Regions from separate parts of the Gordonia sp. PS3 genome, predicted to be linked through region 1. Evidence: predicted binding sites of a transcription regulator. Region 1 holds the regulator's gene; each other region holds the start of a gene.
What was found. Region 1 encodes LexA, which represses DNA repair genes until DNA is damaged. Its sites were predicted from a motif close to CGAACANNTGTTCG; they were not measured.
Positions count from the first base shown of each region.

Region 2: the regulator LexA is predicted to act here: its motif matches at 4,339-4,352, upstream of ACE11G_RS10710 (DUF222 domain-containing protein).
Region 3: the regulator LexA is predicted to act here: its motif matches at 9,413-9,426, upstream of ACE11G_RS11020 (HNH endonuclease signature motif containing protein).

Region 1 is NZ_CP169524.1:2,170,890-2,181,570, forward strand. It holds gene hrpA (ATP-dependent RNA helicase HrpA) at 1-3,194, shown strand, start outside; gene nrdR (transcriptional regulator NrdR) at 3,228-3,677, opposite strand; gene ACE11G_RS10045 (LysM peptidoglycan-binding domain-containing protein) at 3,700-4,200, opposite strand; gene lexA (transcriptional repressor LexA) at 4,474-5,133, shown strand; gene ACE11G_RS10055 (putative PEP-binding protein) at 5,160-6,878, opposite strand; gene ACE11G_RS10060 (DeoR/GlpR family DNA-binding transcription regulator) at 7,018-7,788, shown strand; gene ACE11G_RS10065 (1-phosphofructokinase family hexose kinase) at 7,785-8,732, shown strand; gene ACE11G_RS10070 (fructose-specific PTS transporter subunit EIIC) at 8,827-10,681, shown strand, end outside.
Region 2 is NZ_CP169524.1:2,306,780-2,317,460, forward strand. It holds gene smc (chromosome segregation protein SMC) at 1-3,379, opposite strand, end outside; gene ACE11G_RS10700 (acylphosphatase) at 3,400-3,669, opposite strand; gene ACE11G_RS10705 (OsmC family protein) at 3,669-4,076, opposite strand; gene ACE11G_RS10710 (DUF222 domain-containing protein) at 4,372-5,967, shown strand; gene ACE11G_RS10715 (transposase) at 6,200-6,676, shown strand; gene ACE11G_RS10720 (IS30 family transposase) at 6,610-7,641, shown strand; partial or broken gene ACE11G_RS10725 (transposase) at 7,758-8,397, opposite strand; gene mutM (bifunctional DNA-formamidopyrimidine glycosylase/DNA-(apurinic or apyrimidinic site) lyase) at 8,817-9,692, opposite strand; gene rnc (ribonuclease III) at 9,705-10,409, opposite strand; gene ACE11G_RS10740 (DUF177 domain-containing protein) at 10,406-10,681, opposite strand, start outside.
Region 3 is NZ_CP169524.1:2,364,949-2,375,629, forward strand. It holds gene ACE11G_RS10995 (NAD-glutamate dehydrogenase) at 1-2,916, opposite strand, end outside; gene ettA (energy-dependent translational throttle protein EttA) at 3,122-4,798, opposite strand; gene ACE11G_RS11005 (TIGR02611 family protein) at 5,120-5,521, shown strand; gene ACE11G_RS11010 (cytochrome c oxidase assembly protein) at 5,552-7,645, opposite strand; tRNA gene ACE11G_RS11015 (tRNA-Arg) at 7,706-7,779, shown strand; gene ACE11G_RS11020 (HNH endonuclease signature motif containing protein) at 7,889-9,388, opposite strand; gene ACE11G_RS11025 (hypothetical protein) at 9,679-10,194, shown strand; gene ACE11G_RS11030 (FAD-dependent monooxygenase) at 10,219-10,681, opposite strand, start outside.

The DNA.
Region 1 (10,681 bases):
CGACCATCGAGCCCGACCGCTTCGCCCGGCATTTCGCCACCACCGCGGACACGGTGCCGATCTTGGAGGTCTCGGGGCGGACGTACCCGGTCGAGATTCGGTATCGGCCGCGCGAGAGCGACGACTCCGACCACGACGACCTCGATCAGATCGCGGCGATCGACGCGGCGGTCGGCGAGCTGTGGTCGCACGCCCCGGGCGACATCCTGGTGTTCCTGCCGACCGAGCGCGACATCCGGGACACGGCCGATGCCCTCCGCCGACGCAGCGCGGCCGAGATCGTTCCGCTGTTCGCCCGGCTGTCGGTCGGTGAGCAGCAACGGGTGTTCGCCCCGTCCAACGGTCGGCGGATCGTGCTGGCCACGAATGTCGCCGAGACGTCATTGACCGTTCCCGGCATCCGGTACGTGATCGATGCGGGTACGGCTCGCATCTCCCGCTATTCGACCCGCACCAAGGTGACTCGTCTTCCCGTGGAACGGGTCTCACAGGCCAGCGCCCGTCAGCGCGCGGGTCGCTGCGGCCGGGTGGCGCCGGGCATCTGCATCCGCCTGTACTCGGAAGACGATTTCGACGCTCGTCCGGAGTACACCGACCCGGAGATCCTGCGGAGCAATCTCGCCGCCGTCATCCTGTCGATGCTGTCGCTGCGGCTGGGCGACATCAACGACTTCCCGTTCGTGCAGGCGCCCGACCCGCGAGCGGTCCGCGACGGCATGGCACAGCTGTCCGAACTGGGAGCGGTCACCGGCACCGATTCCGCGTCCGCGCGGCTGACCAAGATCGGCAAGCAGCTCGCGCGGCTGCCCGTCGACCCGAGGTTGGGCCGGATGCTGGTTGCCGGACACGACAACGGCTGCCTCGATCACCTGCTCGTCATCACTGCGGCGCTGGCCCTGCCCGACGTTCGGGAGTTCCCCAGCGACAAGCGGGAGGCCGCCACCGCCGCCCATCGCCGGCACGCGGTGCCGGGGTCGGAGTTCCTCGGGCACCTCAAGCTCTGGGAGTATCTGACGGCCAGGCGCGCGGAACTCTCAAGCAGCCAGTTCCGCAAGATGTGCGAGCGAGAGTTCCTGCACTTCCTGCGGATCCGCGAATGGATCGATCTGCACCGGCAGCTGCGGCGCACCGTCAGCGACCTCAAGTGGCAGATCCCGGACACCGAGGTGGACCCGGCAGCCGTTCATCGCAGCGTGCTCTCCGGCCTGCTGACCAACATCGGTGCGCGGCAAGGCGACTCACGCGACTATCTGGGCACCCGAGGCACGAAGTTCGCGATCTTCCCCGGATCCTTCCTCGCGAACAAACCGCCCGCCTTCGTCGTGGCCGCCGAACTCGTCGAGACCTCGCGCCTGTTCGCACACACCGTGGCCTCGATCGATCCGGCCTGGGTCGAGGAGTTGGCCGGCGACCTGGTGACGCGCACCTACTCCGAGCCGCACTGGTCCACCCGCCGCGGCGCGGTGATGGCGTACGAGAAGGTCAGCCTGTACGGAGTTCCCCTGGTGGCACAGCGCCGCGTGAACTACGGGTCGATCGACCCGAAGACCTCGCGCGAGATCTTCATCCAGGAGGCACTGGTCGCCGGACGCTGGCGTAACCGTCATGCGTTCTTCGCCCACAACGCCGAGTTGCTCCGCGACGCGTCCGAGACCGAACATCGCGCGCGGCGTAGGGACCTGCGCATCTCCGACGACGAGCTCTTCGAGTTCTACGCGGCGCGCATACCGTCCACCGTGGTGTCGACACGGCATTTCGACTCGTGGTGGAAGAAGGCGGGCCGCACCGATCCGGCGCTGCTCAACCTCCGGCCCGAGGACTTACTCGGAGACGACGTCCCCACGGCCGCCGACTATCCGGCCGCCTGGCAGCAGGGCGAGACCCGCCTGGAGCTCCGCTACCACTTCGAGCCCGGCGCACCCAATGACGGCGTGACCGCGATCATCCCCGAGCCGCTCCTGGCACATGTGCGAGACACCGGATTCGACTGGCTCGTACCCGGGATGCGCGCCGAACTCGCGACGCAGCTGATCAAGTCGTTGCCCAAGGGCCTGCGCAAGTCCATGTCCCCGGCGTCCCGGTACGCCGAACTCGCTCTCAGCCGACTCTCGGTGCGCAGCGAGCCACTGCTCACCGGCCTGGCTCGCGAGCTGTCGTCGATCAGCGGGGTCACCCTGGCTCCGCGCGATTTCAATCCGTCGGCACTCCCCCCGCATCTGCGGATGCACTTCGCAGTCACCGGCACAGACGGCGCGATCATCGCGCGCGGCGACCGGCTCGCCGCGCTTCGCACCGACCTGTCTGCCGACGCCGACCGCGACCGCCGTGCGCCCCTGCACCGCGAATGGACCGCCGACGGTCTGGGCACCCTCGCCGACTCCGAGACGGCGACCGTTGCGGGACAGACGATCACCCGCTATCCCACGCTCGCGACCGTGCCGGGACAGGGCGTACGCATCGCGAAGGCCGCCACCTCCACCGAGCGCGACGCCGGCATCGCCGCCGCCGCCGGAGAACTCCTGCGACTCGCGATCGCGCCGCCCAGCCGCAAGCTGGCGTCGACTCTGCCGCCGCCGGCCAAGCTCGCGCTGAGCCAGAGCCCGTATCCGGACGTGGACGCGTTGCTGGCCGACTGCACGGCACGGGCGGTCACCGACACCCTGGCACGGGAGCCGGAGTTGGCCGCCCTGCGCAGTCCCGGTGACTTCGGCGCGCTCTCGGCGCGGCTGGGGCCGGTGATCCGGTCGCGCGCACCCGAGTACTTCGACGCCGCCGTCGCGGCGCTCGCCGAATACTCCCCGGTGCGCCGGGCCGTCGACGCCCGGTCCGGGACTCTCGCCGCCGACGACGTCTCCGATCAGGTCAACGATCTGATCTTCGACGGCTTCGTCGGCGCGACGGCATTGGAGCATCTGCGCTCGCTGCCGCGCTATCTGACCGCCGCGCGGCTGCGCCTCGAGTCCCTCAACACCGCCGCCGGCCGGGACAACGAGGCGATGGGCGCCATCGACAGGGTGGTGGCGGTCTGGAATCGGCGCCTCGCCCAGCTTCCGGCCGCACGCCACGAGGCGCTGAACGAGTTGGTGCAGTGGCGCCTGGAGGAACTCCGCGTGAGCCTGTTCGCTCAGCAGCTCGGCACCAACGGTCCAGTCTCCGAGCAGCGGATAATCAAGGCGATCGACAAGTTCAGCTGACTGCTCGGACCGGTGGCGCCGGTGCCGTGAGTGTCAGTGACGGTCGCGGCGCAGCGAATCGATCTCGCGCTGGAAGTCGTCGGCCGACTCGAACGACCGGTAGACCGAGGCGAACCGCAGATAGGCCACCTCGTCGAGGTCGCGCAGCGGACCGAGGATCGCGAGACCGACCTCATTGCTCGGTATCTCGGCCGAACCCGACGAGCGCACGGTGTCCTCCACCTGCACCGCAAGCTTCGCCAGTGCGTCCTCGTCCACCTGACGGCCCTGGCAGGCGCGGCGCACGCCCTGCATCACCTTCTCGCGACTGAAGGGCTCGGAGATGCCGTTGCGCTTCACCACGGACAGCACAGCCGTCTCGACCGTGCTGAACCGCCGCCCGCATTCATTGCACGACCTGCGGCGACGGATCACCTGGCCGTCGTCGGCGACTCGGGAGTCGACGACACGGGTGTCGTCGTTCTTGCAGAACGGGCAGCGCATGCCATGACAATACCCGCCCGCCTCAGCCGTACTGCGGGGCGATAAGCGCTTGTCCGACATGCAGTCCCGATGTCTCGAGGCCGTTCAGGTCGCGCAGCTGGGCGATGACGCCCGCGGACGGCAACTCCGGAGCGATCCGCTCAGCGAGCGCGGTGAGCGACTCCCCCGACCGGACGTACACCACGTGCGTCGCCGCCGGCGACTCCGGCGTCGCCGCATCCTGGTAGCCCGCTCCGACGAGGGCGAGCAGCCACACCATGCCGGCGAGGGTGCCGCCGACCACCGCGGCCCCGGCCCACCGGCGCCTGCGGTACACCGAGGGCGACAGCGCGGTCCGGCCGGCCGGCGGCGCATCGAACATCACTCGCCGGTCCGCGACCGGGCGACGCCGCTCGGGGCGGCCGGTCGGGAAGCACGTTCCGCTCGAGTCGCCTCGCCCCGCTCCGCGTACTCCCCGATCACGGACCAGCGAGCCACGGACCACCGGGATGTCGCAGGTCATCGCCGACGCGGTTGAGTGCACAGCAGTGGAGTGCACAGCGGTGGAGTGCACAGCAGTGGAGCGCACAGCGGTGGCGCGTCCGGTCGGGGCGGGTGCCGTCCTCGTGCTCATGACTCGTCTCCAATCGATCGCGTGTTCGAAGAACTCTTGTTCGATAGTTAACACGAGGGGTCCGACAAACGCCGACACGCGTCGAACAATTGTTTGAGTTTTGTGACCTACTCAACTAGCCTTTGGACCATCGATCGAACACAGCTGACGAAAGGCCCGACCGTGACCGACACGCCCGATCCGATGCTCTCCACCGCGACGCTCGAGGCCTCATTGACCCAGCGTCAGCGCGAGGTGCTCGAGGTCATCCGTCAGTCGGTCCGCGAGCGCGGCTACCCGCCGAGCATCCGTGAGATCGGCGAGGCCGTCGGACTCACCTCCACGTCGTCGGTGGCCCATCAGCTCCGCACGCTCGAGCGCCGCGGCCTTCTCAAGCGCGATCCGCACCGTCCGCGTGCGGTGAACGTTCGGGACGATCAGCGGACACCGCCCTCGGGCGGTGCCGAGGCCGACGGAGAGTCACTCCCCACGCCGACCTTCGTTCCGGTGCTCGGCCGGATCGCCGCCGGCGGACCGATTCTCGCCGAACAGGCCGTGGAGGAGGTCTTCCCGATGCCGCGCGAACTGGTCGGCGACGGTTCCCTGTTCATGCTTCGCGTGGTCGGCGAATCGATGATCGACGCGGCGATCTGCGACGGCGACTGGGTGGTCGTGCGCCAGCAGAACGTGGCGGAGAACGGTGACATCGTCGCCGCGATGATCGACGGCGAAGCCACCGTGAAGACCTTCAAGCGCACCGACGGTCACGTCTGGCTCATGCCGCACAACGAGCATTTCGAGCCCATCCCCGGCGACGACGCCGCCATCCTCGGCAAGGTCGTCACGGTGATGCGCCGTATCTGAGGCGCCCGGCCGGCCTCAGCGGGACATCACACCTCGCCGGCCAGAACCGCGCGAACCGCCTCGCGCGCCTGTGACGGACTCGTCGCGGCGATCGCGGCGGACGCCGCATCGCGGCACTGATCCATGGTGACGGTACCCAGCTTCAGTCCCACCGCGGCCGACGCCGCAGGCGCGGACGACAACGACGTCACACCCATCCCGACCAGCACACATGCCAGCAACGGATCGGCAGCCGCCTCGCCGCATACGCCCACGGGCTTGCCCTGGTCCCGACCGGCGTCCCCGACCCGCTGTATCAGCGCGAGTACCGCCGGCTGCCACGGGTCGGTGAGCGCCGCCAGCTCCGGCGACATCCGGTCCGCCGCCATCGTGTACTGGGTCAGGTCGTTGGTGCCGATCGAGACGAAGTCCACTTCGGCGAGGATCGCGTCGGCGAGGATCGCCGCCGACGGCACCTCGATCATCACCCCCGGCACCAGACCGCGTTCCCGAACCCGCGCGGCGAATTCGCGCGCCTCGTCGACCGTGGCGATCATCGGTGCCATCACCCACGGCGTCGCACGGCCGTCGTCGCGCGCCGCCTCCGCCAGCGCATCGAGCTGGTTGTTGCGGATGTCCGGATACGTCTGCACGATGCGGTTGCCGCGGACTCCCATCGCCGGATTCGGCTCGTCGGAGTGGGCGACGAACTTCAGTGGCTTGTCCGAGCCCGCGTCGAGGGTGCGGATCACCACCTTGCGCCCGGGAAAGGCGTCGATCACCTCCCGGTAGAGCTCTACCTGCTGGGCGACGGTGGGCTCGGCCGCGCGGTCCAGGAAGGCCAGTTCGGTTCGGAACAGTCCGACGCCCTCCACCGGCGCCTGCGCCGCCGACCGAGCGGACACGCCGTCGGCCACGTTGGCCAGGATCGCGACCGCGTGCCCGTCCGCCGTGCGGCCCGGCCCGCGCCAGGCCGCCGTCTCGGCCGCCCGCGTCGCCGCGGCCGTCACGGCGTCCGAGATGAGTCCGGCGTCCGGGGCGGCCCCCACCGTTCCCGCGTCCCCGTCCACGTAGCCCATGGCTCCGGAGGGGATCTCATCGAGTTCAGCGGCGGCGACCACGCACGGAATACCGAGTTGGCGAGCAATGATCGCCGTGTGGCTGCTGGGGCCGCCGAGCCGCATGCCCAGCCCGATGACGCGTGCCGGGTCCAGACCCGCGGTGTCGGCGGGCGCGAGGTCGTCGGCGAGCAGAATCGACGGCACGTCCGGCACGGGGATGCCCGGCTCCGAGAGCCCGAGGAGTTCGGCGACGACGCGGTCTCGGACGTCCAACAGATCGGTGACCCGTTCAGCCATGAGGCCGCCGAGCTTGGTGAACATCTCCACGAACTGCTCGGTGGCCGCGATCGCGGCAAGCGGCGCTCGAACGCCCTGCGCAATCGACTTGCCCGCGGCCGTCGCCCACCCGCGATCGCGCGCGAGACCGGCCGTGGCAGTCAGGACCTCGGCCGCGACGCCGGTGCTGTGGGAGGCCCGGTCGGCCAGCCGGTCGGCCACCACTCCGGCGGCGGCGGTGAAACGCTCCATCTCTGCGTCGCGGAGCTCCTCCGGAACGGGAGAGTCGTCGATGGCGTCGAAGCCGGGTCGCGGTGCGGGTCTGATGATCGGTCCGTACGCGAGGCCACCGACCACCGGAGTACCGGAGACGATGACGTCGGCGCGGAACGGGTTCTCGGCAGGCACGGGAGAAGTCACCTCGGTCATGTGAGAAAGATTACAGAAAGTCCTTGACGTGTCAACACGTACCCATGTAAACAAAGATGTGTAACCAACCAAATCAACACAGATCCACATCTTTGCACGATCCCCATCGTTGCATGAGATCGGACAGTCGGGAGAGCAGATGTACGCGGAGGAACGCCAGTCGGCGATCGCGAACGAGGTCCGCCTGCGCGGCCGCGTCTCCGTAGCCGATCTCGCCGCGCGCTTCTCCGTGACCGGCGAGACCGTGCGCCGCGACCTGGCTATTCTCGCTCGCAGCGGCCATCTGGTGCGCGTCCACGGCGGAGCCGTACGCCTCGACGTCGCCGCAGTGGTCGACGAACCTGATCTGGTGGTTCGGGAGGAGACCCACCGAGGCGAGAAGAGCGCCATCGGTGCCGCTGCGCTGGCATTCCTGCCCGCCGACGGCGGTTCCATCGTGATCGACGCCGGGACCACCACTCTGCAGTTGGCTCTGTCCATCCCCGCCGACGCCCGCTTGACCTGCGTCACCAACAGCGTGCAGATCGCCGAGGTGGTGGCGGAGTTGCCCGGCTCCGGGGTGCTGCTGACCGGCGGCAGACTCCGGCCCAAGACCGGTGCCTCCGTCGGCGCCGACGCGATCGAGCGACTCTCGCGCATCCGTGCGTCGGTCGGCTTCCTCGGCACCAACGGTCTGTCGCTCGAGCACGGTCTGTCGACACCCGACGCCGACGAGGCCGCCACCAAACGCGCCATGATCGCGGCCTGCACGACGACGGTGGTCCTCGCCGACTCGTCCAAGATCAACCGGGAGGAACTGATGAGCTTCGGAACCCTGGAGGACGTCGATGTCCTCGTGACCGACGCCGGGATCGACTCGGCCTTCGCCGACGAACTGCGCGCCCACGAGATCGAGGTGGTGATCGCATGATCGTCACCGTCACCGCCAATCCGAGCACCGACCGTACGATCGAGCTCGCCGGACCGCTCCGGAGGGGCGAGGTGCACCGTGCGGCCCGCGTCGTCGACCAACCGGGCGGCAAGGGAATCAACGTCGCACGGGTGGTGCGGGCCGCCGGCCTTCCCACACTGGCCGTCCTGCCCGCCCGCGCCGACGACCCGTTCATCGACAGCCTGCGCGCCGTGGCCCTTCCGCACCAGGCGGTGTCGGCGGACGGGACGGTCCGGACCAACCTGACCGTCGCCGAACCGGACGGCACCACCACCAAGATCAACGACGCCGGAACGGCCGTCTCCGCCGAGGCCGCGGCCGCGCTGCGCACCACGATCCTGGCCCGTGCCGAGGGAGCGGACTGGCTCGCTCTGTGCGGCTCGCTGCCGCCCGGCCTCCCCGACGACTGGTACGCGCAGGTACTCGCCGCGACGGCGTCGCTGCACTGTCGGGTGGCCGTCGACACGTCCGGTGCACCCCTGGCCGCGGTGGCCGCCGCCCGTCCGGCACTGCTGAAGCCGAACTCCGATGAGCTCGCCGAACTCACCGGCGACGATCCGGCCGGCATGGAGAGGTCTGCGGCGCAGGGTGATCCCAGCGTCGCAGCGGCCGCCTCCCGAACACTCGCCGACCGGACCGGCGGGACGGTGCTGACCACGCTGGGCGCGGCCGGCGCTCTCCTGACCACCCCGGACGGCATATGGTTCGCCACCGCGCCGGCTGTCGCGGTCCGCAGCACCGTCGGCGCGGGCGACGCCTCACTCGCCGGTTATCTGATCGCGCACCTGCGCGGTGCCGACGAGGCCGGGCTCCTGCGCAGTGCCGTCGCTCACGGCTCGGCGGCCGCAGCACTGCCGGGCACCACGCCGCCCACTCCGGATCTGCTCGACGAAGCGGGTGTGTCCGTCTCCCGGCTGTCCTGATCCGTCCGCGAAGAACCCCGACACCCAGAATCTCCGAGTCCCCGAATCCCCGACCCCCAGAATCCCGACCCCCAGAATCACCGAGGGAGCCATCATGTCCCAACAGATCATCACGCCGGAGCTGGTCCTGCTCGACGGTGACGCCGGCGCTGATGCGGACAGTGTCATCGCCGCGCTCGCCGGTCTGGTCGCAAACGCCGGCCGCTGCACCGACCCGGCCGAGCTCGCCGAGGCCGCTATGGCACGCGAACGCAAATCCGCGACCGGGATTCCCGGAGGCATCGCGATCCCGCACGCACGCGTCGCCTCCGTCACCACCGCCACCCTCGCCATGGCACGCCTGACGCGAAAGGCAGAATTCGGTGCTCCGGACGGGCCCGCCGACATCGTCTTCCTGATCGCGGCACCGGAGGGAGCCGCCGGCGAGCACATGAAGGTGCTCAGTTCGCTGGCGCGCGCCCTCGTGCGGCCCGACTTCGTCGCCGCCCTGCGCGCGGCGCCCGACGCCGCCGCCGTCGTCGATCTGGTCAACGAGGCCGTCGACGGCAAGCCGGCCCCTGCCCCGGCCGCAGCGACCCCCGCAGCGACCCCGGCAACTGAGACCCCGGCAACTGAGACCCCGACCACCGAATCCCCAGCGGCCGAGCCCGGGACCACTCGGATCGTCGCCGTCACCGCGTGCCCCACCGGGATCGCGCACACCTACATGGCCGCCGACGCCCTCAAGCTCGCCGCCGAACGCGCCGGCGTGGAGTTCGCGGTGGAGACCCAGGGGTCGACCGGTTCGACGCCCTTCGCCCCCGATGTGATCGCCGCCGCGGACGTGGTGGTCTTCGCGACGGATGTGGGCGTCAAGGGCCGCGACCGGTTCGTCGGCAAGCCGGTGGTCGCCTCCGGCGTCAAACGCGCGATCAACGAACCCGATGCGATGATCGCCGAGGCGGTCCGCACGGCGCGAGATCCCCGGGCCGCCACCGTCGCCGGGGATGCGAACGCCGGCGCGCAGGCGCCCGCGGCCTCCCGTGTGGGCATCGGAGGTCAGCTCAAGCAGGCTCTGCTGACCGGTGTCAGCTACATGATCCCGTTCGTCGCCGCGGGCGGTCTGCTGATGGCGCTCGGCTTCCTGCTGGCCGGCTACGAGATCGGCAGTTCGACGGTGCAGGAGGGCACCTCGGACGGACTGTACTACGCACTGCACTACAGTCTCTGGGATCTGCCGCCGGGCGGGCTCATGCAGTATCTCGGCGGAGTGAGTTTCGCGATCGGCAATCTGGCGATCGGGCTCATGGTGGCGGTCCTGGCCGGCTACATCGCCTACGCGATCGCCGACCGGCCCGGTCTCGCTCCCGGATTCACCGCGGGTCTGATCGCCGTCGCCGTGAACGCCGGCTTCATCGGCGGTCTCGTCGGTGGTCTGCTGGCCGGCGTCGTCGCCCTCTGGCTCTCCCGGCTGCCGCTGCCCCAGTGGGCGCGCGGACTGCAACCGGTCGTCATCATTCCGCTGGTGGGCACGCTCGTCACCGGCTTCATCATGTTCGCTCTGCTGGCCCGTCCGCTGTCGTGGATCAACACCTCGCTCGAGGACTGGCTCAACTCGATGTCCGGCAGTTCCAAGGTGATCCTCGGCATCGTGATCGGCCTGATGATGTGCTTCGATCTGGGCGGACCGGTCAACAAGGCGGCGTACGCCTTCGGCGTCGCCGGCCTCGGACTCGCCGGCGCGGGCGTCGCACAGTGGGAGATCATGGCCGCGGTGATGGCCGCAGGCATGGTTCCGCCGCTGGCGATGGCGCTGGCGACCACCCTCCGACCGTCGACGTTCACCGAACCGGAGCGCGAGAACGGCAAGGCCGCCTGGCTGCTGGGCGCGTCGTTCATCTCCGAGGGCGCGATCCCGTTCGCCGCCGCCGATCCGTTCCGCGTGATCCCGTCCATGATGCTGGGCGGTG
Region 2 (10,681 bases), 140 kb from region 1:
CGTCCATCACGTAGAAGGGCGAGGGCCGCGCCCGGAAGATCGCGACGAGCATGGCGACGGCGGTCAACGACTTCTCGCCGCCGGAGAGCAACGACAGTCGCTTCACCTTCTTGCCCGGCGGCCGCGCCTCCACGTCCACCCCGGTGGTGAGCATGTCGTCCGGATCGGTCAGGACCAGCCGGCCCTCGCCCCCGGGGAACAGCGTCGCGAAGACCTGGACGAACTCTCGCTCCACGTCGGCGTACGCATCGGTGAAGACTTGGAGGATCCGGGCGTCGACGTCGTCGATGACGTCCATCAGGTCTTTGCGCGCAGCCTTCACGTCCTCCAGCTGCGCCGACAGGAAGTTGTAGCGTTCCTCGAGGGCCGCGAACTCCTCCAGGGCGAGCGGGTTCACGCGGCCGAGTGTCTTGAGGTCCTTCTCCGCCTTGCGCGCACGCATTTCCTGGGTGGCGCGGTCGAAGGGCATCGGCGCGGGGGCCACCACTTGTTCGCCGCGAGCCTTGGCGTCCTCGTACTCGCGCATCTCCAGATCCGACGGCGGCATCGGGACATCCGGTCCGTACTCGGCCACCAGGTCGTCCGGCGCGATCGCGAACTGTTCGAGCACCTGTTCCTCGAGCTGTTCGATGCGCAAGGCGGCCTGCGCTCTGGCGAGTTCGTCGCGGTGCACGGCGTCACGCAGTTTGTTCATCACCGTGCTGAGCTGGTCCACCTGCGCCCGCAGGGCGTCCACCTCGGCCGTGCGCTGGGAACGGATGGCTTCGAGTTCGTCGCGAGCCTGCGCCGCGTCGGTCACGGCCGCGGCCACCGCGTCCGCGAGTCGTTCTCCGGTGTCGGCCACCGCACTCGCCACGCCGGCCGCGTACTTGCGGAGAGCGTCCTGGCGCCGCTGGCGCTCCCGATTGGCCCGCTCGTTGGCCGCCGCGCGACGCAGACTCTCGGCCTTGCCGCGCACCGACGCCAGGCGTTCCTCGGCGGTCCGCAGTGTCAGACGCGTCTCGACCTCGGCGGACCGAGCGGACGCGACTTCCGCCGCGGCGGCATCGCGCATCGCTCTGTCGCCGTCGGCGACCGGCTCTTCGGCTGCACCGTCGACGGCGCGGGCCAGGCGCTCCTCCACCTCGGTGAGCTTCTCGAGATTCTCCGCGCGGCCCTGTTCGACGAAGTTGCGTTGCCGCACGAGCCGGTCGGCCTCATCCCGTGCAGCACGGATGTCCGAACCGAGACGCCCGAGCGACTCGTAGGCCGCCCCGAGGTTCGCGTCGGACTCGTGGAGGGCAGCGAGCGCCCCCTCGGCGTCCTCACGCGCCCGTTCCTGTTCGGCGATGGCCGCGGCCAGCTCCGATTCCAGACGCAGTGCCGTCTCCTCGGCGGCCGCGAGGTCGTGTGTCGCGGTATCGATCGCGGACTGCACCTCGATGGTCGACGGCCGTCGTGCGGATCCGCCCTCCACGCTGGCCGAGGAGATGCGGTCGCCGTCGCGCGTGACGCCGACCACTCCGAGCTCACGGGCCAGGTCCAGCCCGGTCTCGGGATCGTCGACGACGATCGTCTCGGCGAGCAGCACGTCGAGCGCGCCCGCCACCTCGTCGGGTGCGGTGACCAGGTCACGGGCCCACACCGCACCGTCGGGCAGCGACGGCCGACGGTCGGGGTCGACGCCGGGCAGTCCCCCGACGATGAGGGCCGCTCGCCCGCCGTCGCCGCTGCGCAGTTCGCGCAGGGCCCGCACCGCGGCGAGCGCGTCGACCGTCGTGATCGCATCGGCGGCCGGCCCCAGCGCTCCCGCCATGGCGGCTTCGTAGCCCGGCTTCACCGTCAGCAGCTCCGACAGCGGCACGAGGACGCCCTCGGTTCCGCGTTCGATCAGCCAGGCCCCGCCGTCACCGCGTTCCAGACCGACCGAGAGCGCTTCGATCCGCGCGCTGAGCGACGCGATCGATCTGGCGGTCTCGCGCTCACTCTGGCGGAGCCGTTCGACGGTCGCAGTGGCCTCGGCCAGCGCCGCCGCACATCGTTCGTGGTGCTCATCGAGGCCGCGTTCGGCGTCCTCGAGGATCCTGACCCGCGCCACCTCCTGATCGAGGGCCGCCTGCGCGGTGTCGGCCCGCTCGGCGGCCGCCTCGATCGACGCCGTCAGCCGGGCGGTCTCGGCGTCCACCGACTCCACCTTGGTTCGCAGGTTCGCGGCCTCGCCCTCCAACCGCGCCAGACCCTCGCGGCGGTCGGCGACGGCCTGCACCGCGGCCAAGTGCGCGCGCTCGGCCTCGTTGGCCACCTGCTCGGCGGCCTGCAGCGCGGCGGTCGCGTACTCCAGCCGCTCGGCGGCCGCCTCGACCGCCTCGGTGTGCTCGGCCTCAGTCATCGCAGCGCGTTCGGCCTGCCGTTCCAGTTCCTCGGGATCGGAACCGGAGTTGGCGACGCTCGGCGAGGCCAGGTTCGCCGCGCGTTCACCGGCGAGCCGCAACGTGCCGCCGACCCGCTCCGACAGTGCGCCGAGTTGGTAGAAGACGCGTCCGGCCTCACTCGCCGCGGGCGCCACCTGCGCCAGATGCTCCTGTGCTGCCGACAGCGCCTCCGTGGCGGCGTCCAGCGCGGCCGCCACCTCGTCCTGCTGTCGCCGGACGTCGGCCTCCACGGCGCTGTGCTGCGCCATCTCCTCGCGTCGCTTCACGAGGTCGTCGGCGGCCAGCCGCAAGCGGGCGTCGCGCAGATCGGCCTGGACGGTCGCCGCGCGCCGCGCCACTTCGGCCTGCCGGCCGAGCGGCTTGAGCTGGCGGCGGAGTTCCGTCGTCAGATCGGTGAGACGGTCCAGGTTGGCGGCCATCGCGTCGAGTTTGCGGACCGCCTTCTCCTTGCGGCGACGGTGCTTGAGGACCCCGGCGGCCTCCTCGATGAACGCGCGCCGTTCCTCCGGCCGGGCCTCCAGGATCGCCGCCAGCCGGCCCTGCCCCAGGATGACGTGCATCTCGCGGCCGATGCCCGAATCGGACAGCAGTTCCTGAACATCCATCAGGCGGCACGAGTTGCCGTTGATCTCGTACTCGCCCGCGCCGTCGCGGAACATGCGCCGCGTCACCGACACCTCGGAGTACTCGATCGGCAGCGCGCCGTCCGAGTTGTCGATGGTCAGGGTCACTTCGGCGCGGCCCAGCGGGGCGCGACCGGAGGTCCCGGCGAAGATGACGTCGGCCATCTTTCCGCCGCGCAGGGCCTTGGCGCCCTGCTCCCCCATCACCCAGGTCAGGGCGTCGACGACATTCGACTTGCCCGACCCGTTGGGCCCCACCACACACGTGATGCCGGGCTCGAACCGCAGCGTCGTCGACGACGCGAACGATTTGAACCCTTTCAGGGTGAGGTTCTTCAAGTGCACGACCTGACAGCCTACCCGGATCAGCGCTCGACGAAGCCCGTCAAACCACCGCGTGCCGCCTCGAAGGACTCCACCACCAGATCGACTCGGCCGGGGGTGTCGGACGAGCGCAGCGCGGCCAGCAGTGCCGTCAGCGATTCATGCGGACCTTCGGCGACCACGAGCACCCGACCGTCGGGCTGGTTCGAGGCGTATCCCACCAGACCGAGTTCCAGCGCTCGCGACCGGGTCCACCAGCGGAATCCGACGCCTTGGACTCGCCCGTGCACCCACGCGGTGAGGCGCTGCATCACTCGGTCTCCATAGTGAGCGAGACCTGAGTTCCCGCCTTCAGGGTGCGGCCGACCGTGCAGACCTTGTCGATGGCGCGCTCGACGACCACGAGCAGGCGCTCGGCGGCCTCCGGGTCGAGTTCGGAGAGGTCCACTTCCAGGACCTCGTCCAGCTGCGGGTACCGCTCGTTCTCCCGGTCGGCGTCGCCCGAGACCCGCACGGTGGCGTCGTAGTCGTCGCCCAGTCGGCGCGAGAGCGGCCGGTCCGACGACATCCCCGTGCACGCGGCGAGTGCGATCTTCATGAGTTCGCCCGGGGTGAAGACGCCCTCGACGTCCTCCGAGCCGATGAGGACCTGCGCCCCGCGCGAGCTCTGCCCGGTGTACCTCCGGGTTCCGGTCCGCTGGACCCACAGTTCAGTCATGTCGTCGTGCCTTTCATCTGCCGTTCGTGGAGGTGTTCACGTCTCGGTGTTCACGTCTCGGTGTTCACGCCTCCCCCGGTCGAACGCCGCCGGCCTCGCAGACCGTCCCGGCCGTCGGCGTTCCAAGACTGTTCAACCTACCGGGTGGCCGGCTCGCCCTGCGGATCGGCTTGAGGACGTCGACGAGAGCGCGTCGCCGAGAACGGTGCGCTGAATCCGCCTCGTTCCGTTCGAGTGATTTGTCAGACCCTGCCGATATCATCGAATGTAAGTTCGAGGCACTCGAAGGGGAGGCGTGAACATGCAGGTGAGGGAGCATTCCGGCTCGTCGGTGGTGGTCGACGACGGGTCGATCGTGATCCGGATCGGATGTCCGGCAGGTTCGACCGACGGGTCCGGTTCGGATGCGGCTGCGGTGTCGCGGGCTGATCGTGCCGCGTTGTTGACCTTCGCAGCGCGGGCTGACTGCTATCAGGGGTTGGTGATGTGGCATCGCTATCAGGCGGTGTACTCGCTGTATCGGGCGAAGCAAGCGGAATTAGAGGCCGACGCGTCGGTCGATGCGTACACGCGGTTGTTTGATCCGCAGTGCCAGATGGCGGCCTCGTATGCGACAGCGGCCGGGGTCCGGCAGTACGCGGGTGAGTTGTTCGTCGATCGGGCGATCGCGTGTTTCGAGCGGATTCCGTCGATCGGCCGACTGATGCGCGACGGGGTTCTCACTCCGGGGTGGTTCGTTCGAGCCGTGGAGCAGACCGCCTTGGTCGACGACGGCGACCTGCTCGCCTTCATCGATGCGGAGATCGCACATCGTCTGGCCGGAATGGGTGGACTGTCGGCGAGCCGGGTGGAGTCGATCGTGGCCGAGCACGACCCGGACGCCGCGACCCTGACTCGTGAGCAGGTCGCGTCGAGCAAGAAGGTGTCGGTGACGCCGGTCGCCGACGGCGTGTCGGAGATGGTGATCGTCGGCTCCACCGAGGACGCGGCGATCTCGCTCGGGGCGATCAACGCGCTCGCCGACGGCGTGTGCCCGTTCGACCCGCGAACCAAGCAGGCCCGCCGGTCCGACGCCGCTACCGCACTGCTGCAGCAGAGCCAGTTCACCTGCCTGTGCGAGCGGGACGACTGCGTCTCGGAGTTGGCGCCCGCGCAGATCGACGCGCGGCGCGCCCATGTGATGGTTCACGTCGTGGTGCGCAAGGAGGCGCTCGACGGCGTGTCGCAGCTACCGGCGTACGAGGATGGCGTCGGTCCGATCTCCGCCCGCCACGCCCGGGAGTTGGTGCGTCGTCCCGACGCGGTGATTCGCGAGTTGGATCTGGACACGGTGATCGCCGACTGCATGCGACACGCCGGTCGGTACCGCCCCTCGGCGGCGGTCGACACAGCCGTCCGCGCCCTGTTCGGCACCTGCACCGTCGCCGGCTGCGACCGCCCGGCGTGGAAGTCCGACCTCGATCACGTCGTCGAATTCGACCACCGCGATCCGGGCAACGGCGGGCCGACGTGCGTGTGCAATCTGAATCCGAAGTGCCGTTTCCATCATGGCGTGAAAACCCACGCCGAAGGGTGGGTCGATGATCAGATCGTCGACGCCAACGGCGTCATCTGGACCGAAGTCACCACGCCGGACGGGGTGACCGTCCGCCGACAGGCGATGAACCTGTGGCTGCTGCCCGAGCTCGGGCACATTCAGTGCCGGCACGGCGTGTCGTTCGGCATGTCGGACTCGCCCGCGACGCGCCCGGAGAACCGACACGCCGAGAATGAACCGGAACGGCGACTGACCCGCACTCAGGCCAAGCACCGCTACCGCACCCAGAGGCGCGCCGCCAACCGCCGACAGCGGGAAATCGCGACGGTCACCGACGGCGAGCCGCCGTTCTGAGTCCAGCGGCATCGGCGGAGCCGGTCGATCGCCACAGACTCAACCAGCCGTGACCGGCCGCGGGAGCCGTGTCCAGATGCAGACGCAGCACCTCGGTCAGCAACAGTTGCATGAGGTCAGTGACGATTGAATCGTCCCGGGTTTGATGGAGACAGGTTTGACCGGAAGGGACACTTGTTTCGTGCCTCGCCCACCGAAGTACTCACCCGAGTTGCGGGATCGTGCCACACGGATGGCCATCGATGCTCGGAAGGACCCCGAGACCGCGCCCGGAGCTCTGGCGCGGATCGCCAAGCAACTCGACGTCAACCCCGAGACCCTGCGGATTTGGGTCCGCCGCGTCGAAGACGGCCAAGCCGAAGCGCCTGGGGTCGAGACAGTTTCAGATATCGAGCGGATCCGCTTGTTGGAGAAGGAAGTTCGAGAGCTGCGTCGGGCGAACGAGAGGGCGGATTCAAGCGGTCAGTGCAACGAGTCCTGTGAGATGAGGCAGTCACTGATCACAGGAGGATCCGGATGCAGGGCAAGCACGGTCATCTCAGTCGGGAGCAGAAGCGGCTGGCACTCAGGCTGCATGCGAGGGGTTGGCGGCTGGTCGACATCGCCAAGGAGATCGGCTGCAGCGCGCCGATGGTCGGGATCATGGCCCGCACCGGCAGGCACGCCGACGCCAAGCCGTTCGGCTGGGAGCCACGCCAGGGCTGCCTGACGATTGACGAGCGCGAGCAGATCCTGGTGGGGATCAATCGTGGCGACACCTTCACCGCGATCGCCGAGCACCTGGGGCGCGCGGTGTCGACCATCAGCCGCGAGGTGAAGCGCGGCGGTGGTCGCTGCGGCTACTCGGCATGGCATGCGCACGAACGCGCTCGCGATCAAGCTCGTCGGCCGAAGTCTTTCAAGCTCGCGTCAGGCCGGTTGCTCGAGGAGGTCTCCAGCCGGCTGGAGCAGTTGTGGTCCCCCGAGGAGATCGCGGCGCGCCTACGGTTGGATCACGCCGATGATCCGGAGATGCGCGTGAGCCACGAGACGATCTACCAGTCCCTGTTTGTCCAGGGCCGAGGCGAGTTGCGCCGCGAGTTGGCGCGGTGTCTACGGTCCGGAAGAGCGGCCCGAAAGCCCCGCGGCACCACTGACGGCCGCGGCCGGATCCCCGGCATGGTGATGCTCAGCGAACGCCCCGCAGAAGCCGACGACCGCGCCGTGCCCGGACACTGGGAAGGCGACCTCATCCTTGGCGAGGGCAGCCGCAGCGCGGTCGGGACGCTCGTCGAGCGATCGACGCGGATGACGCTGCTGTTGCACCTCCCAGATGGCAAGACAGCCGAGCAGGTCGAGGCAGCGATGCGCGCCGCGATCAGCAAACTACCGTCCTCGTTGGCCAGAACGATCACCTGGGACCAGGGCGCGGAGATGTCGCAGCACGCGGCGTTCACCACTGCCACGGGTATCCCGATCTACTTCTGCGATCCCCACTCGCCCTGGCAGCGCGGGAGCAACGAGAACACCAACGGCCTGTTGCGTCAGTACCTGCCCAAGGGCACCGACCTGAGCGCCGTCACCCGCGAGGAGTTGGACGCGATCCAGGACAGCCTCAACAGCCGACCGCGCAAGACTCTGGGCTATCTGACACCATCAGAGAAGCTCGCAGAGCTTCTTGCGCCCACCGCTTGAATCCGCCGAGTCTGAAGACAGCGTCGGCTTTCTTCGCGGCCGAGCTCGACCGGCCACACCGCTGATCGGTCAAGTCCCGGGTAGTGGTGTAACTGGTTGTGGTCCTTCGTAGGTGGTCAGGCGGGTAGTTGGATCAGTGGGTCGGTGTTCACCTCCGGCGTGTGGTCGGTGACGGTCAGGCGGCAACGGCTGAGCACCTCGAGGCCGAGGTAGCGGCGGCCTTCGGCCCATTCATCTGTCTGCTCGGCGAGCACTGCTCCGATGAGCCGGATGATGGCGTCGCGGTTGGGGAAGATGCCGACGACGTCGGTGCGGCGGCGGATCTCGCGGTTGAGCCGTTCGGTGGGGTTGTTGGACCAGATCTGGCGCCACACATCTTCCGGAAACGCGGTGAACGCCAGCAGGTCTTCACGGGCGTCGCCGAGGTGTTCGGCGACGTCGGGTAGCCGGTCTTCGGTGTATTCGAGCAGCCGGTCGAACTGGGCGTTCACCGCCTCTGGTGTGGGTTGGTCGTAGACGCTGTGCAGCATCGCTTTCACAGCCGGCCACATCGATTTCGGGCACACCGCCATCAGATTTGCGGCGTAGTGGGTGCGGCAGCGCTCCCAAGCGGCGCCGGGCAGGGTCGCGGCGATCGCCTCGACCAATCCCGGCATGGGCGTCAGAGGTCACCAGGCGGACTCCGCCGAGGCCGCGGGCGACCAGGTCGGCGAGGAAGGTGTTCCACGAGGCTTTGGTTTCGCTGGTGGCGACCTGCTGGAGTCGTTCATGCCGACGAGGCAGATGACGCTCGTATCTACCCTGACCTCACCGCTGTCTGTCGATTCGCAGCCAAGAAATTGCCATCGCCGGCTGCAGGCTCGAGGAAAGTCCTGTCGACAAAGTCAGTGCCGGTCTCCAGGTCCTCGCGCACCAGGTCAAGCATCCGCTCAACCATGTGGCGCGGCGTGAAGACCTCACCGTGGGCCTTCACACGGTGCCTGGACTTCATCAGTTACTCCCTCCTGTCGGCCCGCGACTGCTGGCCTCTACTCGATGGCTACACCCTATCGGCCGGTACCGACATCGAGTGACGCACACGAGCGCGGCAGGTTCCAAGGAAGGATTCTGAACGGACCGCCCGATAGAAGGCGACGTACACCGACAGCAGGCACCAATACATTGCGAGTAGTCGGTCAGGCAACCCTCCGGCGCCGCGGCACCCGCTGACACGTCGGGCAGAAGAACGAGCTCCGGTTCATGAATGCTTCGCGCACCATCGGCGTCTCGCAGCGACGGCACGGAAGTCCTTCGCACCCATAGGCGTTCAACGATCGTTCGAAATAACCCGACTGCCCGTTCACGTTCACGTACAGGTCGTCGAACGACGTGCCGCCGACCTTGACCGCCTCCCGCATCACCTGGGTTGCGTGATCGACGAGTTCTCCCAGCCGGGCGCGCGGAATGCCGCGCGTGCGTCGCCGGCCGTGCAGGCCGGCGCGCCAGAGCGACTCGTCGGCGTAGATGTTTCCGACACCGGAGATCACGGTCTGGTCGAGGATCGCGCGCTTGATCTCCGTGTCCCGACGCCGCAGCGCGGTGACCACGCCGTCGCGGTCGAAAGCCGGCTCGAAGGGATCCGGTGCGATGTGCGCCACCGACTCGGGTACGCGGCGCGGCCCGGCGTCGACGAGTTCGTCCAGATGCCAGCCGCCGAAGGTCCGCTGGTCGACGAAACGCAGTTCGTTCCCGTCGTCGAGGGGCACGCGGATGCGCAGGTGCACCGGATCGGCGGCACCCTGCTCGGCGAGGAGCATCTGCCCGCTCATGCCGAGATGGACCACGACGGCCACCTCGTCCGCGCGGTCCGCGGCCAGCAGCCACATGTACTTACCGCGCCGCTCGACGGCCTCGAAGGTCTTGCCGCGCAATCGACTCGAGAGATCGACGGGCCCGCCGACGTGACGCCTGGCCGCGCGCGGATGCAGCACCTCGACCTCGCGCGCCGTCCGACCGGAGAGATGGGACGACAGGCCGAGACGGATGGTCTCGACCTCGGGAAGTTCAGGCACCGGACGGTCCGATCAACGCGGCTGTTCCTCGAGTGCCTTCCACGCCAGTTCGGCCGCGTTCTGTTCGGCTTCCTTCTTGGTCCTGCCGGTACCGGTGCCCAGTTGAGTGCCGCCGACCACGGCGATCGCGGTGAACTCCTTGTTGTGGTCCGGTCCGGTCGACGTGACCTGGTACTGCGGCTGGCCGAGGCTCCGCTCGGCCGAGAGCTCCTGCAGCGAGGTCTTCCAGTCCAGTCCGGCACCGAGCCGGCCCGATCGTTCGATGATCGGCTCGAACAGCTTCATGATGACCGTTTTCGCGACCTCGATGCCGTGGTCGAGGAAGATCGCCCCGAACAGCGATTCCAGGCCGTCGGCGAGGATCGACGCCTTGTCGCGGCCGCCGGTCAGTTCCTCACCGCGGCCGAGATGCAGATGTGCGCCGAGCCCGCCGTCGCCCAAGCCGCGGGCGACGTCCGCGAGGGCGTGCATGTTGACCACGCTCGCCCGGATCTTCGCCAGCTCGCCCTCGGGACGGTCCGGGAAGCCGACGTACAGCCGTTCGGTGACGACCACGCCTAGGACGGCGTCGCCGAGGAACTCGAGGCGCTCATTGGTCGGCAGCCCGCCGTTCTCGTACGCGTACGAGCGGTGGGTCAGCGCCAGGTTCAGCAGATCGTTCCTGATCGTGACGCCGAGCACATCGGTGAGCAGCGACGGGTCGGGCCGTTTGCTCACCGGTCACCGTCCTCGCCGGCGTCCCCGTCCGTCTCGGTCAGCCGGTCGGCCAGCTTCGCCCATCGGGGGTCGATGATGTCGTGGCCGTGGCCCTCCTCGGCGTCGGCCAGCTTCACTCCGCAGATCGGGCACAGTCCCGGACAGTCCTGCGTGCACAGCGGCGACAGCGGCAGCTCCGTCGCGATCGCGTCGATCACCACCTGCTCGAGATCGATCCGCTCGTCGACGATGCGCTCGAGTTCTTCCTCGTCCTCCGCTGTGCGGTCGGTCTC
Region 3 (10,681 bases), 190 kb from region 1:
TGCGGAGATCAGGCTGCGGTCGTAGTCGTCCCAGGTCGACCGCGGCAGTGCGAAGAGTCTGGCCCGCTCGGCGTAGGAGGTCGCGGCCACGGGATCCGGGTCGATGAAGATGTGCCGGTGGTCGAAGGCAGCCACCAGCCGGATGTGCCGCGAGAGCAGCATGCCGTTGCCGAAGACGTCACCGCTCATGTCGCCGATGCCGACCACGGTGAAGTCCTGGGTCTGCGTGTCGACTCCCATTTCGCGGAAGTGTCTCTTGACCGACTCCCACGCTCCACGGGCCGTGATGCCCATGGCCTTGTGGTCGTAGCCGACCGAGCCGCCCGATGCGAACGCGTCGGCGAGCCAGAAACCGTAGTGGTCGGCGACCTCGTTCGCGATGTCGGAGAAGCTGGCCGTGCCCTTGTCTGCGGCGACCACCAGGTACGGATCGTCGCCGTCGCGCCGGAGGACGCGCGCCGGCGGCCGCACCCGGCCGGTGGCCGGATCGAGGTTGTCGGTGATCTGCAGCAGGGCCGCGATGAACGCCCGGTAGCACGCGATTCCCTCCTCCCGCAGTGCCGATTGATCGACGGCCGCGTCGCCGGTCGCCACCGGGGGGTGACGGAGGACGAAACCGCCCTTGGCGCCGACCGGCACGATCACCGCGTTCTTGACCGCCTGCGCCTTCACCAGCCCCAGGATCTCGGTGCGGAAGTCCTCACGACGGTCCGACCAGCGGAGTCCCCCGCGCGCCACATCGCCGAACCGCAGATGCACCCCCTCCACCCTGGGTGAGTACACGTAGATCTCGAACTTCGGCCTCGGCTGCGGGGCCCGCGGGATCGCGCCGGTGTCGAGCTTCATCGCGATCGTCGGTCCGATGCCGGCCGCCGGGTCGCCGGAGTCTGCGTAGAAGTTGGTCCGCAGGGTGGCCTCGACCGCCGATGCGAGCGCGCTCACCACTCGGTCCGCGTCCAAGCTGAGGATCTCCGCGATGCGCGCGCGCAGATCCTCGAGCGCACGGTCGCGCCGTCCGGGTTCCGCGCCGTCCGGATCGAAACTGGCCTCGAACAACTCCACGAGCCCGTTGGTGACACCGCGATGGTTGCCGAGGACCGCGGCCACGTGGGTCATCGCGAATCCGACGCCGCACTGATTGAGGTAGCGGGCATACGCGCGGATCATCGCCACCGTCCGGGACGTCAGCCCGGCGCGCAGCACCAACTCGCCGAGCGCATCCACCTCCGTGACGCCGAGCCACATGTCGGAGAACGCCTCGGCGATCCGCGCGTCCACGTCGCCGGCCTCGGCGACGTCGACGTGCGGCGCGGGCCGGACCGTGAAGTCGTAGACGGCCACCTGCACCCCGTCCGGGCGGTCCACCACGTGCGGATGCTCGTCGAGGACGGTCAGGCCCAGGCTCTGGAGCATCGGGAGGATCTGCGTCAACGCGGCACGCTGGTCGGCGAGGTAGAGGACGAACCGCCAGGCCTCCGGATCGGTCCGGTCGAGTCTGACGTGCAGTCCGCCGGGGGCCAGGCCCGCCGCGATCGGCAGGTCGACGGCCGCATCCTGCGGATCCCGCTCGTCCCGGTAGCGTTCGCTGACGGTGCCGAGCAGCCGGGCGACCTCCGGGTCGGCCTCCCGCACCGCGCGCACCCGGTCCGGCCACGAGCGGACCGCCTCGTTCAACCGGTCCAGCAGGCGGTCGTCGACCCGGTGCCGCGCCTCGGGATCGGTGCGCATCAGCACCTGCAGCTGGGCCAGCGGCGAGTGCGAGAGGCGGGTCAGGAACTCAGTACGGCTGCCGCCGAGTTCCTCCTCGAGCAACGTGACAACCCTCGACCGCACCGCGGTCGAGTAGGTCTCGCGGGGAATGAAGATGAGCACACTCGCGAAACCGCGAGCGGGACCGGTCCTGGCGTAGAACCGCGGATTGCGCGAGGTCTGGGCCTCGAGGAGTTCGCCGATCCGGCGGGTGAGCTCGGCACTGTCGCCGGCCATCAGGTCCGCGAGCGGATACGTCTGCAGCAGTTCCAGCGCCGCCAGTCCGCTGTAGGAGTCCTCGCTCAGACCCAGTCCACGCAGGACATCGGCCACCCGGCCGCGGACTCCGGGCACCGACCGCACCGACTGGTACAGGCCGATCGAGGTGATGGTGCCGACCACCTGGTGCTCGACGCCGTCCAGTCGGACGCGCACCATGATCGGAAAGCGGCTGCGGAGCAGACCGGTCGGCAGATACACCTGGTCGACGCCGACCGGCTCCTCGCCCGCCACCGGCTCCGGCCGGTCGGTGTCCGGATCGCGCCACACCCCGAGGCCGTTCTCCGCGTGCCCGCCGGCGGTGCGGGCGCCCACGGGCAGGAAGTTGTCGCGGGTGGCGAACCAGCTCAGCAGGTCCGCGTCCTCGTCGTCCGCGCTCAACGCGTCCGCGAAGCTCAGCAGCCGTCGATGGATCTGGGCGGCGTCGGCGTGCACCGCCTGTGCCCGGGTGAGTGCCCCGCCGACATCGGCGCACAGTTCGTCACCGTCGACGCCGGACGCGGGGGCGGTGGTGACGCTGATCCACGACTCGGCTCCCGCCTCGTCACCGCCGACCACGACCACATCGTCGAGGCCGACGATCCGCCCCTGGTCATCGCGGCGGACGGCGAGCACCGGATGGTCGTTCGCGACGATCGTCAGACCACGACTGTCCAGCACCGCCAGCGTCGATTCGACGAGCAGCGGGGCGTCGTCGGCGACGATCTGAATCTGGATCGATCCGTCCGGCAGATCGGTGGTCGCGACCGCGGTCTCCCCCGGCTCACGGACCTCGCCGAGGCGCAGATGACGCTCGAGGCGGTCCCAGGCCGACGACGCAACGGCGGCGCCGTCGGAGAAATCGGGAAAATAGTAGGCCGCGAACTCCGTAGCGAATGGGACGGTCACTCTGATCTGCCTCCCTAGTGGACCAAGGCAGAGCGCAACACGAGCCGACCGGCGGCCGGGGATCCACCTTGCTAGCGTCGTACGGCTCGTACGTTACCGCGCCGTGGCGCCCCGTGTTCGGATCCCGCGCGAGAGCGACAGAGCCGATCCGGACGTTCCGGATCGGCTCTGTTCGGGTTCGGTGCCGCGGTTCGGCGGCGGACCGTCAGTCGCGAGTGAGGCGACGGTGCGTCACGCGATGCGGGCGGGCCGCGTCGGCGCCGAGACGCTCCACCTTGTTGGCCTCGTAGGCTTCGAAGTTGCCCTCGAACCAGAACCACTGCCCCTCGGAGACGTTGCCCTCCCACGCCAGGATGTGGGTACAGGTCCGGTCCAGGAACCAGCGGTCGTGGGAGATCACGACGGCGCAGCCGGGGAACTCCTGAAGCGCGTTCTCCAGCGAGCTGAGCGTCTCGACGTCGAGGTCGTTGGTCGGCTCGTCCAGCAGGATCAGGTTGCCGCCCTCTTTCAGGGTCAGCGCCAGATTCAGCCGGTTGCGCTCACCGCCCGAGAGGACCTCGGACGGCTTCTGCTGGTCGGCGCCCTTGAAGCCGAAGGCGCTGACGTAGGCGCGCGAAGGCATCTCGTTCTGGCCCACCTCGATGTAGTCGAGACCGTCGGAGACCACCTCCCACACCGTCTTCTTCGGATCGATGTTCGAGCGACCCTGATCGACGTAGCTGAGCTTGACGGTCTCGCCGACCTTCACCTCGCCCGAGTCCGGCTGCTCCAGCCCGACGATCGTCTTGAACAGGGTCGTCTTGCCGACGCCGTTGGGGCCGATCACGCCGACGATGCCGTTGCGGGGCAGAGTGAACGAGAGGTCCTTGATCAGCACGCGACCGTCGAAGCCCTTGTCCAGGTGACTCACCTCGACCACCACGTTGCCCAGCCGCGGCGGGGTCGGGATCTGGATCTCCTCGAAGTCGAGCTTGCGGTGCTTCTCGGCTTCGGCCGCCATCTCCTCGTAGCGGGCCAGGCGGGCCTTGTTCTTGGTCTGGCGGGCCTTGGCGCCCGAGCGGACCCACGCGAGCTCCTCTTTGAGGCGCTTCTGCAGCTTCTGGTCCTTCTTGCCCTGGACCTCGAGGCGCTCGGCCTTCTTCTCCAGGTAGGCCGAGTAGTTGCCCTCGTAGCCGTGCAGCTTGCCGCGGTCCACCTCGCAGATCCACTGAGCGACGTGGTCGAGGAAGTAGCGGTCGTGCGTCACGGCGAGCACGGCGCCCGGGTAGTTCGCCAGGAACTGCTCCAGCCACAGCACGCTCTCTGCGTCGAGGTGGTTGGTCGGCTCGTCGAGGAGCAGCAGGTCGGGCTTCTGGAGCAGGAGCTTGCAGAGCGCCACCCGTCGGCGTTCACCGCCCGAGAGGTTCGTGACCGGAGAGTCCGGCGGCGGGCACCGCAGGGCGTCCATCGCCTGCTCCAGCTGCGAGTCGAGGTCCCAGGCGTCGGCGTTGTCGAGCTCCTCCTGGAGCTTGCCCATCTCCTCCATCAGCTCGTCGGAGTAATCGGTGGCCAGGAGCTCGGCGATCTCGTTGAAGCGGTCGAGCTTCACCTTGATCTCGCCCATGCCCTCCTCGACGTTCTCCTTGACCGTCTTCTCCTCGTTGAGAGGCGGCTCCTGCAGGAGGATGCCGACGGTGGCCTCCGGATCGAGGAAGGCCTCGCCGTTGCTGGGCTGGTCGAGCCCGGCCATGATCTTCAGGATCGACGACTTGCCCGCGCCGTTGGGACCGACGACACCGATCTTGGCTCCGGGGTAGAAGCTCATGGTGACGTCGTCGAGGATCACCTTGTCGCCGTGCGCCTTGCGCACCTTCTTCATCGTGTAAATGAACTCACCGGCCACCGGTTACAGCTCCTGCCTGCAGCCTTCGCTGCGACGAAATGATTGCTCTGAAAATGACTGCTCTTCGGACATGCTGGCCGAACGCCTCTGCGCCGGCGCATGGTTCTGTGGTCCATCCTATCGGTCCCGGCGCGGGCCGATTCCGGACGGCCGCGGTACCCGGCCGCCGCGGCGATGCGTGCCCCGGGCCGTGGGTCGAATACGTGACACACGGCTGCGCACCTGACGATCCACAGTGTGGTGTGTCACACTGGGAACCGCCCTGCGGGGCCACCCGTTACCTGTGGGTAACCGCTACGACGACGAGGGGATCTGTCCACGATGCGACTCCGGTTGAAGATCTGGCACCGGCGACGACGCTATGCGATCCGTCAGCAACCGGTCCTCAACCGCTTCTACCGCATCGGCGTCGGCTTCGTCGGCACACTTCTGGTGCTCGCCGGCCTGGTGATGATCCCCTTGCCGATCCCGGGCCCCGGCTGGGTGACCTTCTTCCTCGGCCTCGGCGTCCTGTCCACCGAGTTCGAATGGGCGCACCGCGTGACCTCGTTCATGCGCAGACTGCTCCACAAGGCGGGCGAGATGACCGCCGACGTGGCACACGCCGCGCGCACGTGGACCGCCGGACACCTCGACTACCACTCGGGCCTGGTGTATTTCCGCAGCTGGATCGAGCATCAGCGTGCGCTTCAGCTCGGCCAACTCCAACTCGCGATCGCATAGCCGCCCGCCGGGCGGGCCCGGCCGCGGCGGTTATCTCTCGCCGTCGCCCTGCGCTGCGAGATCCTCGGCTCCCGTCTCGGCCTCGGCGGACACGGGTGCCGGGGCGTTCATCCGCCGCAGCATCTGGTTGTAGCTCTCCAACTCGGCGTCGTCGTCCCGCTCCTCCTTGCGGTCGAACCTGCGGGCCGCGCGATCGTCCTGCCGGTGCCACTGGATCAGCAGTGCCAGCATCACCACCACCAGCGGGAACTCACCGGTCGCCCATGCGATGCCACCGCCCATCCGCTGATCGGCCGCCATGTCGAAATTCCACGGGTGCTGCAGCGAGCGGTAGTAGGTTTCAGCGATGATCGAGCCGGTCATCATCAGCGCGACGCCGAAGAAGGCGTGGAACGGCAGCGATCCCCACACGACGCCGAGCTTGGCCACCGGACTGATCTGCCGCGGTGCGGGATCGATCCCGATCACGAGCCAGTAGAACAGATACCCGCTGACCAGGAAGTGCAGATTCATCAGCAGGTGCGCGGAGTGGTTCTCGACCACCGCGTCGAACAGTCCGCCCAGATACAGCACGTAGAAGCTGCCGACGAAGAGTGTGACCACGATGAACGGATTGGTGATGAAGCGCGAGTACGGGCTGTGGATCGCGGTGAGGATCCATTCACGCGGCCCGGGCGGGTTGCCGCGTCCGGCGGGCGGGATCGCGCGCAGCGCCAACGTCACCGGGCCGCCGAGGACCAGCAGTACGGGGACCAGCATCGACAGCATCATGTGGCTCATCATGTGGATGCTGAACATCGCCGGCGCGTACCGGCCGAAACCCGATGAGGTCGCGATCAACAGCGCCGCGCAGCCGAGCAGCCACGACACCGTCCGGCCCACCGGCCACTTGTCTCCGCGTTTGTGCAGCCGGTACACGCCCCGCAGGTAGACGATGGCCGCGACGATCGCGAAGGTGCCGAAGATGAGGTCGAAGCGCCAGTCGACGAACAGTTTCGTGAAGGTCGGCGGACCGTCGAGGTCGTATCCGATCTTCAACTCCATCGGCGAGACGTTCGCCGTCCCCAACACCGGCGGCGGCGTGCGCGACAGCCCGGCGCCGAGGCCGAAGGCGACCGCGAACACCACCAGTTCGACGACGGCGAACCGCACGAACAGCGACTTGCGCGGCTCGTCGGTGGCTGCGAGTTCGTCGATCGTGACCTTGCGGTGCAGGCCGCCGAGTAGTCCGGCGAGGACCACCGCGACGAACTTTCCGACGGCCACCAGACCGTAGGTGGTCGTGAGCAGATCCCCCAGGGACATGCGGACCAGCGCGTTGATGATGCCGCTGAGCGCCACCACCAGCAGACACCAGAACGCCACCCGCGAGTAACGGGCCACGGCGAGCGTCCGCCACCGGCCGTCACCGAACGCATACGCCAGGACGGCCATCAGCCCACCCATCCATAGGGCGGCCGCCACGATGTGCAGGATCAAGCTGTTGGTCGCGAGATCGTGCGCACCGCCGGCCGACGAATGCCCCAGCAGCGCCGACGGCATGAGCGACAGCAGCGCCAGCGCCATCGCGAGGAACGTCCATCCCCAGCGCATCGCCACCCGCGCCACCACCGCCGCAAGCACGGCGAAGATCGCGGTCCACAGCCAGTAGCGGCCGTCGGCGACCACCCCGTAGGCGGTCATCAGGTTCTTCGGGACGAGGGTCTCGGAGAGCGGTGAGCCACTGACGTCGGAGATCGACAGCGGGATCATCGCCAAGGCGCACACCGCCCAGACAGTCATCGACGTGGCCGCCCAGCGCATGGCGCGGAAGCCGCCGACGTCGAGCGCCCCGTTGTCCTGCGAGGGCACGAAGAAGGCGGCGAACACCACGCAGCCGAGACCGATGGCGGCGCTGAGCTGGCCGATCACCGTCATCACCGGCATCCCGTAGGTGGTGAGCCACCCCGGATCGGGCACACCGGTCAGTTGCAACGCCGTCGCCGCCGACGCCGCGGTCACGATGACCGCGGCGATCGATCCGACGACTGCCAGCAGCGCGATGAGGACCGACCGCACCCCCGACGGGTCGGTCAGCCGATCGCGCACTGGTTGCTCCGCCGGCCCGGCGGACGTCACTGTCATGGTGTCCACTGTAGGACGGGATATAGTAGTCCTTCGCCGGCACCTGTCGAGGGCCGGCAAGCCTCCATAGCTCAGATGGATAGAGCAAGAGCCTTCTAATCTCTAGGTCGCAGGTTCGAGTCCTGCTGGGGGCGCTTTGACCTGCAGAGACGCTGGTTCGCCGCACGACGAGGTGGAGCCTCGTCCCGACGAGAGGGACGTGGCCGGAATCTCACCGGTGGCGACGGTGAGTCCGGGACCGACTCAGAAGGGCGGTTCGCCCGGACTGTCGAGGACCGGACTCTCACCGCAGCGGCGCTGCGACCGGAGCCGCATTCGGTACGCGTGTTTGGCCTGAGTACGGGTCCGTGACCGTCCCGGCTGCGTCGTCGTGTCGACGAATCCGGGCGCGACGGGTGCGCCGTGCAGGCACGGCACCGAACCGAGGTCGGGCAGGAGCCAGTGGTTCCTGGCGCGGGCCCGGACGGTGTAGCCCGACGGCGTGGTGGTCTCGGTCCAGATCACGCCATTCGCATCGACGACTTGATCATCCAGCCAGCCGTCGGCGTAGGTCTTGATCAGATGATGGAAACGACACTTCGGATTCAAGTTGCACGGGCAGGTCTGCCCGCCAGCTGCCGGCTGGGCATGGTTGTACTCGCAGACATGATCGAGATCGCACGCCCACGCTGACCGGTTGCAGCCGGGCACCGAGCAGGTGCCGTGCACGGCGCGGACGGCGGCGTCGCAGGCAGCGGTCGGGCGGTACGGGTTGCCTGCCTGCGCGGTCTGCTCGGCCAAGCCTGCGATGTCGAGCGGCCGCACCGTCGCATCCGCGCGAGCGGCGATCTCCCTCGCGTGATGTGCGTCGATCACGCCGAAACCGTCGAGATAGGCGGCCTTGTCCCCGCCGCCGGACAATGTGGACGCGTCGACGACGACGTGCACGACGATCTTGGCGAACTGCGCCCGGACCTCTTCCTCGGCCGCACGTGCCGGGCAGTCATCGCGGCCGCAGTCGCAGCCGAACCGGGTGCCGAGTACGGCGGCGACGACCACATCGGCGCGCCGCTGGCCGACGGTGCGGGAGTCCGCCTCGCACACCCGGGCGGCGCGCGCCCTGGTGGCCTTGTCCATCAGAGTCACGTCCTCCGCGCGGGTGGCGACGGTGAGGGCGGACTGGTCGACGTCGTGGGCGATGGTGACGCCGGGCGTGTTGGCGCGGCGTTTGTCGCGCACCCCGTCGGCGTCGTACTCGGCGACGAACCGGCGCGCGGTCTGCTCGGCCACACTCATCGACACAGCGCCGTGCCCGCGGAGGTCCTGAGCGATCTCGGCGTCGATGGCTGCCATCAGCGCGGCGTCGGTGACCGCGCCGCACTGCAGGACGATGGCGCCGAATGCACGTGCGCTGATGACTCCGTCGCGGAGCAGGCGTGCGGTCTGCGGCAGACGTTCGGAGGCTTCGACGGCGAGGGTGACCTGTCGGATACCGGTGTCCTTCGAGACCGCCTGCACGATAGCGGCCTCAGCGCCCACGATGGCGGTGGCATCGGCCAGCAGTCGTGCGGACTCGACGTCACCGGCCGAGCCCGCGGCACGACGCCGCTGCATCGCATACAGGTGCCCGAGCCGCAACCATGCGAGGTGGGACTCCTGACGGGCGATCTCCGCGACCGCGGTGATGTCGGCGAGATCCTGTGCGGCAGCGTCAGACGTGTCGACGCCACCCACCCCCGCAGCGTCGATGCTCGGGTTCGTCATGTCCGCCTCCCCTGCAACACATATCGAACGTATGTACCCATATTATGTGATTGAATCTCATATGGCAATAGTGTAATTCGATATTCTTAGACTCTCGTCGACGCTCGCCCCTCCGCTCGAGAACGGTCACTCACACCCGAGATTCACGCGCATTTCCGACGAATCCGGTGCCACCGCGAAATTCGGTGACTTCCTTTCGTTTGCGACAGCATTCAGCTGTTCTCACAACGACGACTTCGGCGTAGCGTCGTATTCGTCGTCAGATGCATGCAGTCAAAGGAGATACCGACATGAACAATCGAATCGTTCGGACGGCGACGGTGGCCGGAATCGGCGCCCTCTCCCTGCTCGGCGCCGCCGCGGCGCCCGGCATGGCCGCTGCCGCACCGCACATGACCGATCCGGCGAAACTCGCGATCGACGGCGACTTGATGATCGCCCCCGGCGTCCACCTGCTGAACATCGAGGCGCAAGGTGCACGCGACATGGACGGCAAGACCCACGGGACCTACGTCGCGACGATCATGGACGGTATGCACAAGACTCCGTTCCAGGTGAAGGGCCCGGTGACGTGCATCTGGACACACGGCGACACCGCCTCGCTCGTCTACCCGATCACCGAGACCTCCCCCAACATCGTCCCCGCCCAGCTCAGCGGCGCGTACGCGGTGAAGATCTCCGTCCGCAAGGGCAGCGGGATGATGAACGAAGTCGGGGTGATGGGTCCGATGGCGACCTCGTCGTTCCACGGTTGCGCGCCGGGCGCGACTCCGAACATGTTCCACGGCGACGTCATGATCGGGTGAGGCGGAGTTCAGGCGGCCGTCGAGTCATCGAGCAGAACGCACTGGCGCCAATTGCCTCGTGAATGCGTCACGGCCCGCGATATCGCACAAATGGCGCAGGAGGATGCGATCCGGAAGAATTCGACTTACCCGAATGACGCGGCCCCAGAACAGGGTTTGCGGCGCATTCACAATGCGGCCGATCATCTGTGATTCACGGACCACCCGCCGCACTCGGCGACGCCTCACGTCATGGAAGAGCTGCAGTGCATCCTCCGGACCCGCACTCGTGCGGAGAGCGGCCGCCAGTACGACGGAGTCTTCGATCGCCTGACATCCGCCCTGCCCCAGATGCGGACGCATCGGGTGAGCAGCGTCGCCGATGATCACCGCACGACCGTCGTGCCACCGGCGTGCGACGGGCCGGTCGTACAGGTCGTGTCGCATCAGCGCCGAAGACGGCGTCGCTGCGATCACCGCGTCGACCGGCTCCGGCCAGCCTCTGCCG